One region of the Polaromonas sp. SP1 genome, then DNA from elsewhere that is predicted to be linked to it. Evidence: predicted binding sites of a transcription regulator. Region 1 holds the regulator's gene; the other holds the start of a gene.
The links. The regulator sigma-54, encoded in region 1, starts transcription at its own class of promoters, with help from an activator protein. The targets are predictions, from matches to a motif close to TGGCANGNAANCTGCTTT.

Region 1 (3,409 bases):
CAAGCGTGCCGTGGTGCGCCGCTACAACGGCGCCACCCTGGTCGACGAAACCACAGGCGCCGTGATCGTTTACGACAACAACACCGACGTCTTCACGGTGGAGGGCGGCACGCAAAACAAAACCGCCGCCAACCCGAGCGGACGGATTCGCGCCATGCTGTCGCCCCGCGCCGCCGCGTCGGCGCCGGCCGCTGCAAAGCCATCCGGCCCGGCCGTCACCCTGCGCCCCAGCACCACGCTGGGCAGCGAAAAGAACTAGAAAGACCTGCACAGATGGATGTGGTGACTGATATTTCGGCGGCCCCCCGCGCTCACGGCGCTTCCGCCCCCACCCCCAGCCGCCTCGTGGCGCAAGGGCTGCAAAAATCGTACGGCAGCCGCAAGGTGGTGCAAGACGTGTCGCTGGCCGTGCAAAAAGGCGAAGTGGTCGGCCTGCTCGGGCCCAACGGTGCGGGCAAGACGACTTCTTTCTACATGATCGTGGGCCTGGTGCGCGCCGATGCGGGCGAAATCTCCATCGACGGCCAATCGGTCGAGCACATGCCGATTCACCTGCGCGCCCGCCTGGGCCTGAGCTACCTGCCGCAAGAGGCCTCGATTTTCCGCAAGCTCACGGTCGAAGAAAACGTGCGCGCCGTGCTGGAGCTGCAGCTGGGCGCCAACGGCAAGCCGCTGGGCCGCGCCGACATCGAGTCGCGCCTGGACGCGCTGCTGCAGGACTTGCGCGTGGACCACCTGCGCAACTCACCCGCGCCGGCGCTGTCGGGCGGCGAGCGCCGCCGCGTCGAGATCGCACGCGCGCTGGCGACCCAGCCGCGTTTTATTTTGCTCGACGAGCCCTTTGCCGGTATTGACCCGATCGCCGTCATCGAGATCCAGCGCATCATCGGTTTCCTCAAGTCGCGCGGCATCGGCGTGCTGATCACCGACCACAACGTGCGCGAGACGCTGGGCATTTGCGACCACGCCTACATCATCAGCGACGGCCATGTGCTGGCGCAAGGCACACCGTCCGAGATCGTGAACAACGCCGATGTGCGCCGTGTCTATCTTGGCGAACACTTCAAGATGTGAACATGGTTCCCCCCTGTTGTCGCTCACTTCGTGTAGCTCCCTCTCCCCCTCCGGGGACGGTGCCTGCGGCCTGGCGGAGCCAGTTCCGCGGCGCCTGCTGGCTGAAGACATGTCACCTCAACCTTCCGTGTATTTGAAAGTCCCGTGAAACAAGGCCTCTCGCTTCGCGTCTCGCAGCATCTTGCGCTGACGCCCCAGCTGCAGCAGTCGATCCGGCTGTTGCAGTTGTCGACGCTTGAGCTGAGCCAGGAGGTCGAGCAGATGCTTGACGAGAACCCTTTCCTGGAAGTGGCGGAAGAGACGGCGGTGCGGGAGGAGTTCGGGCTGGAGCATGTCGACACGCCGGTCAGCCAGGACAGTCGGGAGTTTGAATCTGCTACCAATTCGATAGCTGCAGGCCAAGACGACACGGGGGCTGCAGGCCAAAATGATGCTGAAATCAGTGCAGAGCCCAAGCTCGAGGAAAGCTGGGAAGGCGACGGCACGGTAGAGACCGCGCCTGACGACAGCGAGTGGGGCAGCGACGCGCCGGCGCGCAAGAACAACAACGAGGAAAGCGACGCCGAGGCCTCCGACCTCACGGGCGCCCACGAGTCGCTGCAAGACCACCTGCACCGCCAGTCGCTCGGCCTGCGCCTGTCCGAAGAAGACCGCGCCGCGCTGCACTTCCTCATTGAATCGCTGAACGACGACGGCTACCTTGAAGACAGCCTGGCATCGCTGGCCGCCGGCCTGGCCGGCAACGACCTGGAGCAAAGCGAAGAGCTCGAGCAGCGCTTTGCCATGGCGCTCAAGCTCCTGCACCACATGGAGCCCGCCGGCGTCGGCGCGCGCAACCTGGCCGAATGCCTGGGCCTGCAATTGCTCGACTGCAAGGACTGCGAAGAAACCCGCGCCGCCATCGCCATGTGCAAGCAGCCCATGGAGCTGCTGGCCAAACGCGACGTGAAGCGCCTGTCGCACCTGTGCGGCTTCACCGAGGCTGCGATCAAGGGCGGCATTGCCGTGATCGGCCGGCTCGACCCCAAGCCCGGCCGCCGCTTCGTGAATGTGGAGCGCAACCTGATCGTGCCCGACGTCATCGTCATCAAGTCGGGCCGGGGCTTCAAGGTCTCGCTCAACGGCGATGTGATGCCGCGCCTGCGTGTGCACGATATTTACGCCAACGCCCTCAAGCAGCACAAGGGCCAGGGCGGCGCGGCGCTGCAGCAGCGCCTGCAGGAAGCCCGCTGGTTCATCAAGAACATCCAGCAGCGTTTTGACACCATCCTGCGTGTGAGCAGCGCGATTGTCGAGCGGCAGAAAAACTTCTTCACGCACGGCGAGCTTGCCATGCGCCCGCTGGTGCTGCGTGAAATCGCCGACGAACTGGGCCTGCATGAGTCGACCATCTCGCGCGTGACCACCGCCAAGTACATGGGCACGCCTTTCGGCACCTTCGAGCTCAAATACTTCTTCGGCTCCGCACTCGGCACCGAAACCGGCGGCAACGCCTCCAGCACGGCGGTGCGCGCACTGATCAAGCAGTTCGTCTCGTCTGAAAGCCTGAAGAAGCCGCTCAGCGACAACCAGATCTCCGAAATGCTGAAAGAGCAGGGCATTGAATGCGCGCGCCGCACAGTAGCTAAATATCGTGAGGCGCTTCGCATCGCGCCCGCCAACCTGCGTAAATCTCTCTAGGCGCCCGGTCAGGCCGCACTGCCCCGCCTTTCAAAGCCAGTCATGAATCAACTCCAACTCTTTTTACCGTGCGCCGCCGGCGTTGAGACCCTGCTCGCGACCGAAGTACAACGCGTCACCGGCATCCAGGGCAAAGCCTGGCGCGCCGGCGTGCAGCTGCAGGCCTCGTGGCGCGATGCGCTGCAGCTCAACCTGCACAGCCGCCTCGCGCAGCGCGTGCTGATCGAGCTGCAGCACAACCAGTACCGCAGCGAGCAGGACCTCTACAACGCCGCTGCCAACGTGGCCTGGGAAATCTGGTTCACGCCCAAACAGACTTTCAAGGTGGAGATCACGGCCCAGCACAGCCCGCTGCAAAGCCTGAACTTCGCCGCGCTGAAGATCAAGGATGCGATCGCCGACCGCTTTCGCGCCAAGTTCGACGATGTGCGGCCCAGTGTCGACACACGCTGGCCCGACGTGCGCATCTATGTGCACCTGACGACCGACACCGTCACCATCTACATCGACACCTCGGGCGAGCCGCTCTTCAAGCGCGGCTGGCGTGAAGACAAGGGCGATGCGCCACTGAAAGAAACGCTGGCCGCGGCCATGATTGCCGCCAGCGGCTGGGACCAGCTCTGCAAAGACGGCGTGCCGCTGTACGACCCGTGCT
Region 2 (3,409 bases), 580 kb from region 1:
GTCGCTCTCGGAGGCTTCGCTCACACGCAGGCTCACCAGCAACGACGTGATCCACAGCGCCACCGCCGTCATGAAGAGGCTGTAGAGCATGACCGAGCCGGCGCCTATGGCCTGGGTCAGCACGCTGCCCTCGGCACCTGAAATGGCCTTGCTGGCAAAAACGCCGGTGAGCAGCGAGCCCACGATGCCGCCCACGCCGTGCACGCCGAACACGTCGAGCGAATCGTCGGCATTGAGCAGGCGCTTGAGGCCCGTGGCGCCCCAGTAACAGGCCAGGCCGGCCACCAGGCCGAACACCAGCGCCGAGCGCGGCGAGACAAAACCGGCCGCCGGCGTGATCGCCACCAGCCCGGCCACCAGGCCCGAGCACAGGCCCAGCAGCGAAGGCCGGCCGCGCACCATCCATTCCGCCGCCATCCACGACAGCGCACCGGCAGCCGCCGCAATGTGCGTGACCGCCATGGCCAGGCCGGCGCGGCCGTCAGAGGCCACGGCCGAGCCGGCGTTGAACCCAAACCAGCCCACCCACAGCATGCCGGCGCCGGCCATGGTCAGGCCCAGGTTAAAGGGCGTGAAGGGCTCGCGGCCGTAACCGTGGCGCGGGCCGAGCACGTAAGCGCAGACCAGCCCGGCCACCCCGGCGTTGATGTGCACCACCGAGCCGCCGGCAAAGTCCAGCGCGCCCATGCGGGCCAGCCAGCCGTTGGGCTCCCACACCCAGTGGGCGATGGGGGCGTAGACGATCAGCGTCCACAGCGACATGAAAACCAGCATGGCCGAAAAGCGCATGCGCTCGACAAACGAGCCGACCACCAGCGCCGCCGTGATGATGGCAAAGGTCAGCTGGAACATCGAATAGACCGATTCCGGGATGTTGGGCGCGATGTGGCTGACGGCGACTTTGCCGCCTTCCTTCACATAGTCGAGCCCGGCGAACCAGAGCCGCTCGGTGCCGCCGATGTAGTGGCCGAGCGCGCCCGAGCCCGGCGTGAAGGCAATCGAATACCCGACGGCGAACCACAAGAGGCTGACAACCGCGCAGATTGCGACGACGCAGGCCATCACATTGAGCACGCTTTTCTTGCGCACCATGCCGCCGTAAAAAAGCGCGATGCCGGGCAGCGTCATCAGCAGCACCAGCGCGGTGGAGGTCATCATCCAGGCGGTGTCGGCGCCGTTAAGGGTTTCCGCGCCGACCAGGCCCGGCTGCGTGAGGGGCGCGGGGGCGGGCGCTGCTGGGGCGGATGCGACCGCGGCGGCCACGGGGGCCGGCGCAGCAACGGCAGCGGGTGCAGCCGCCGGTGCGGCCTCAGGCGCGCTGGCGGGGGCTTCCGCTGCAGGCGCGGCGGGGGCTTGCGCCAGGGTTTGCTGGCCCGCCAGCCCCGCACAGATCAACAGGACCGACGCCAAAAAGCGCTTCATCAACAACATACTGTTTGCCTTTCGTGCAACGCCCAACAACCCAACAATTGGTAACAACAGGCATAAGTCGTGCCAGCGTGGTTTAAAGGGAATTGGGGGCAAATGAGTACAGAAGACTGCGTGGAGAAGGCCCGGCGCGGCGGGCGGCGCGGCCCGGCCGCCTGGTCAGGCGCACTTGTGGGCATTTCCGGGCGCATTTCCGGGCGCATTTCGGGGGCGGGAAACTCCCAATGCACTATCGGAGTGCGCGGGCTACATTGGAGGACTTGCTGACGAGCCTAGCTGCTCGCAACGCGAGGAGCCGAGGAGACACGAGAGAGTCAACTAAAAGTACACAGCAAAGCGCATTCCACAAGATGCCGTTTTGCAAAAAGCGCTGGTAACCCCAGCGCTTTTTTTATGCCCGTGTTTTTTTGATGCTCCGGCGCCAGGCTTGGCATCCAATCGGCCTCAAACCCTTTATCCACCTGGGCAGTGTGCTATCAATTTTATAGTGAAGGGCCATTTCGGTGCGGGCCGGCGTCAGCCCCGGCCGGGAACCCCGGCAATCCGGGCTGGCCGGAATTTCTAGATGAAATCGGCCTCCGGCCCAGGCGGCGCGTGGACTATTTGCTATTCATTCAATAGCAAAAACCGCTCAATCCGGGTTGATGCCCGCCGCAGCCATGGGCGGGGGCAGCTTGCTCAGCGCCTCGGCAATTGCTGCCGCCTTGGCTTTGGCGGCGGCCGCCGCCGCTGCGGTGGTGGGGCCGGGCGTGGCGCCGGCGCCGCCGGGGGCCAGCAGGCTGGCCACATCGGCCGCCTGGCGCGGTTTGCCGATGGGCGCGGCGGCCAGGCCTTTTTGCACCGCGATCATGTCTTCTTCGCTGGGGTACTGGCCCAGCAGCACGTAGTCGAACACCCGGCGCGCGATCGGGGCCGCCACGCCGGCGCCCCAGCCGGCGTTTTCGACGATCACGGCCAGCGCGATCTTCGGGTCGTCGGCCGGCGCGAAGGCCATGTAAACGGCGTGGTCGCGCTGGTATTCCTCCATCTTGGCGCTGTTGTATTTGTCTTTCTGGCCGATGGTGACGGCCTGCGCCGTGCCGGTCTTGCCGCCGCTCAGGTACCCCGCGCCGGCAAACACGCGCGCCGAGGTGCCTTCCTGCGTCACGCCGACCAGCGCCTTGCGCACGATGGCGATGTTTTCGGGCTTGTAGCCGAGGTTTTCGGCGGGCTCCTCGGGCAGCGGGTGCATCACGCGCGTGACCGGGTCCTGCGTGCCGATGACCAGGCGCGGGCGGCGCTTGACGCCGTTGTTGGCCAGTACCGCCGTGGCCTGCGCCAGCTGCAGCATGGTGAAGGTGTTGTAGCCCTGCCCGATGCCCAGCGAAATGGTTTCACCGGGGTACCACTTTTGCTGCGCCGCGCCGCGTTTTTTGTAGGCCTCGCGCTTCCAGTCCTGGCTGGGCAGCACGCCGGCCAGCTCGCCGCCGATGTCGATGCCGGTGATCTGCCCGAAGCCCAGCGGCTTCATGAAGTCGTGCATGGCGTCCACGCCGAGCTCGTTGGCCAGGGAGTAGTAATACACATTGCTGGACTTGACGATGGACTTGTACATGTCGACCGCGCCCAGCGCGATGTCGCCGTGGCTGCGGAACACGTGGCCGCCGAAAGCCCAGGAGGCGTTGTCGTTGACGATAAAGCTGGCCGAGCGTTTGCCGGTTTCCAGCGCGGCCATCGCCATGAAGGGCTTGTAGGTCGAGCCCGGCGGGTAGGTGCCGCGCAGCGCGCGGTTGAGCAGCGGTTTGTCCAGCGAGTCGCGCAGGTACTGCCAGCTTTCCGTGTCGATGCCGTCCACGAAGAGGTTGGGGTCAAACGTGGGCTTGCTGACAAAAGCCAGCACGTCGCCGGTCTTCGGGTCCAGCGCCACCAGCGCGCCGCGCCGGTCGCCGAACATGTCTTCGACCAGCTTTTGCAGGCGGATGTCGAGCGACAGCCGCACGGT

Region 2: the regulator sigma-54 is predicted to act here: its motif matches at 1,480-1,497, upstream of DT070_RS05665 (ammonium transporter).

The regions. Positions count from the first base shown of each region.
Region 1 covers NZ_CP031013.1:1,751,666-1,755,074, forward strand. Annotated here, with positions in the region: gene lptA (lipopolysaccharide transport periplasmic protein LptA) at 1-259, shown strand, start outside; gene lptB (LPS export ABC transporter ATP-binding protein) at 274-1,074, shown strand; gene DT070_RS08375 (RNA polymerase factor sigma-54) at 1,219-2,754, shown strand; gene DT070_RS08380 (class I SAM-dependent RNA methyltransferase) at 2,797-3,409, shown strand, end outside.
Region 2 covers NZ_CP031013.1:1,175,041-1,178,449, forward strand. Annotated here, with positions in the region: gene DT070_RS05665 (ammonium transporter) at 1-1,422, opposite strand, end outside; gene mrdA (penicillin-binding protein 2) at 2,060-3,409, opposite strand, start outside.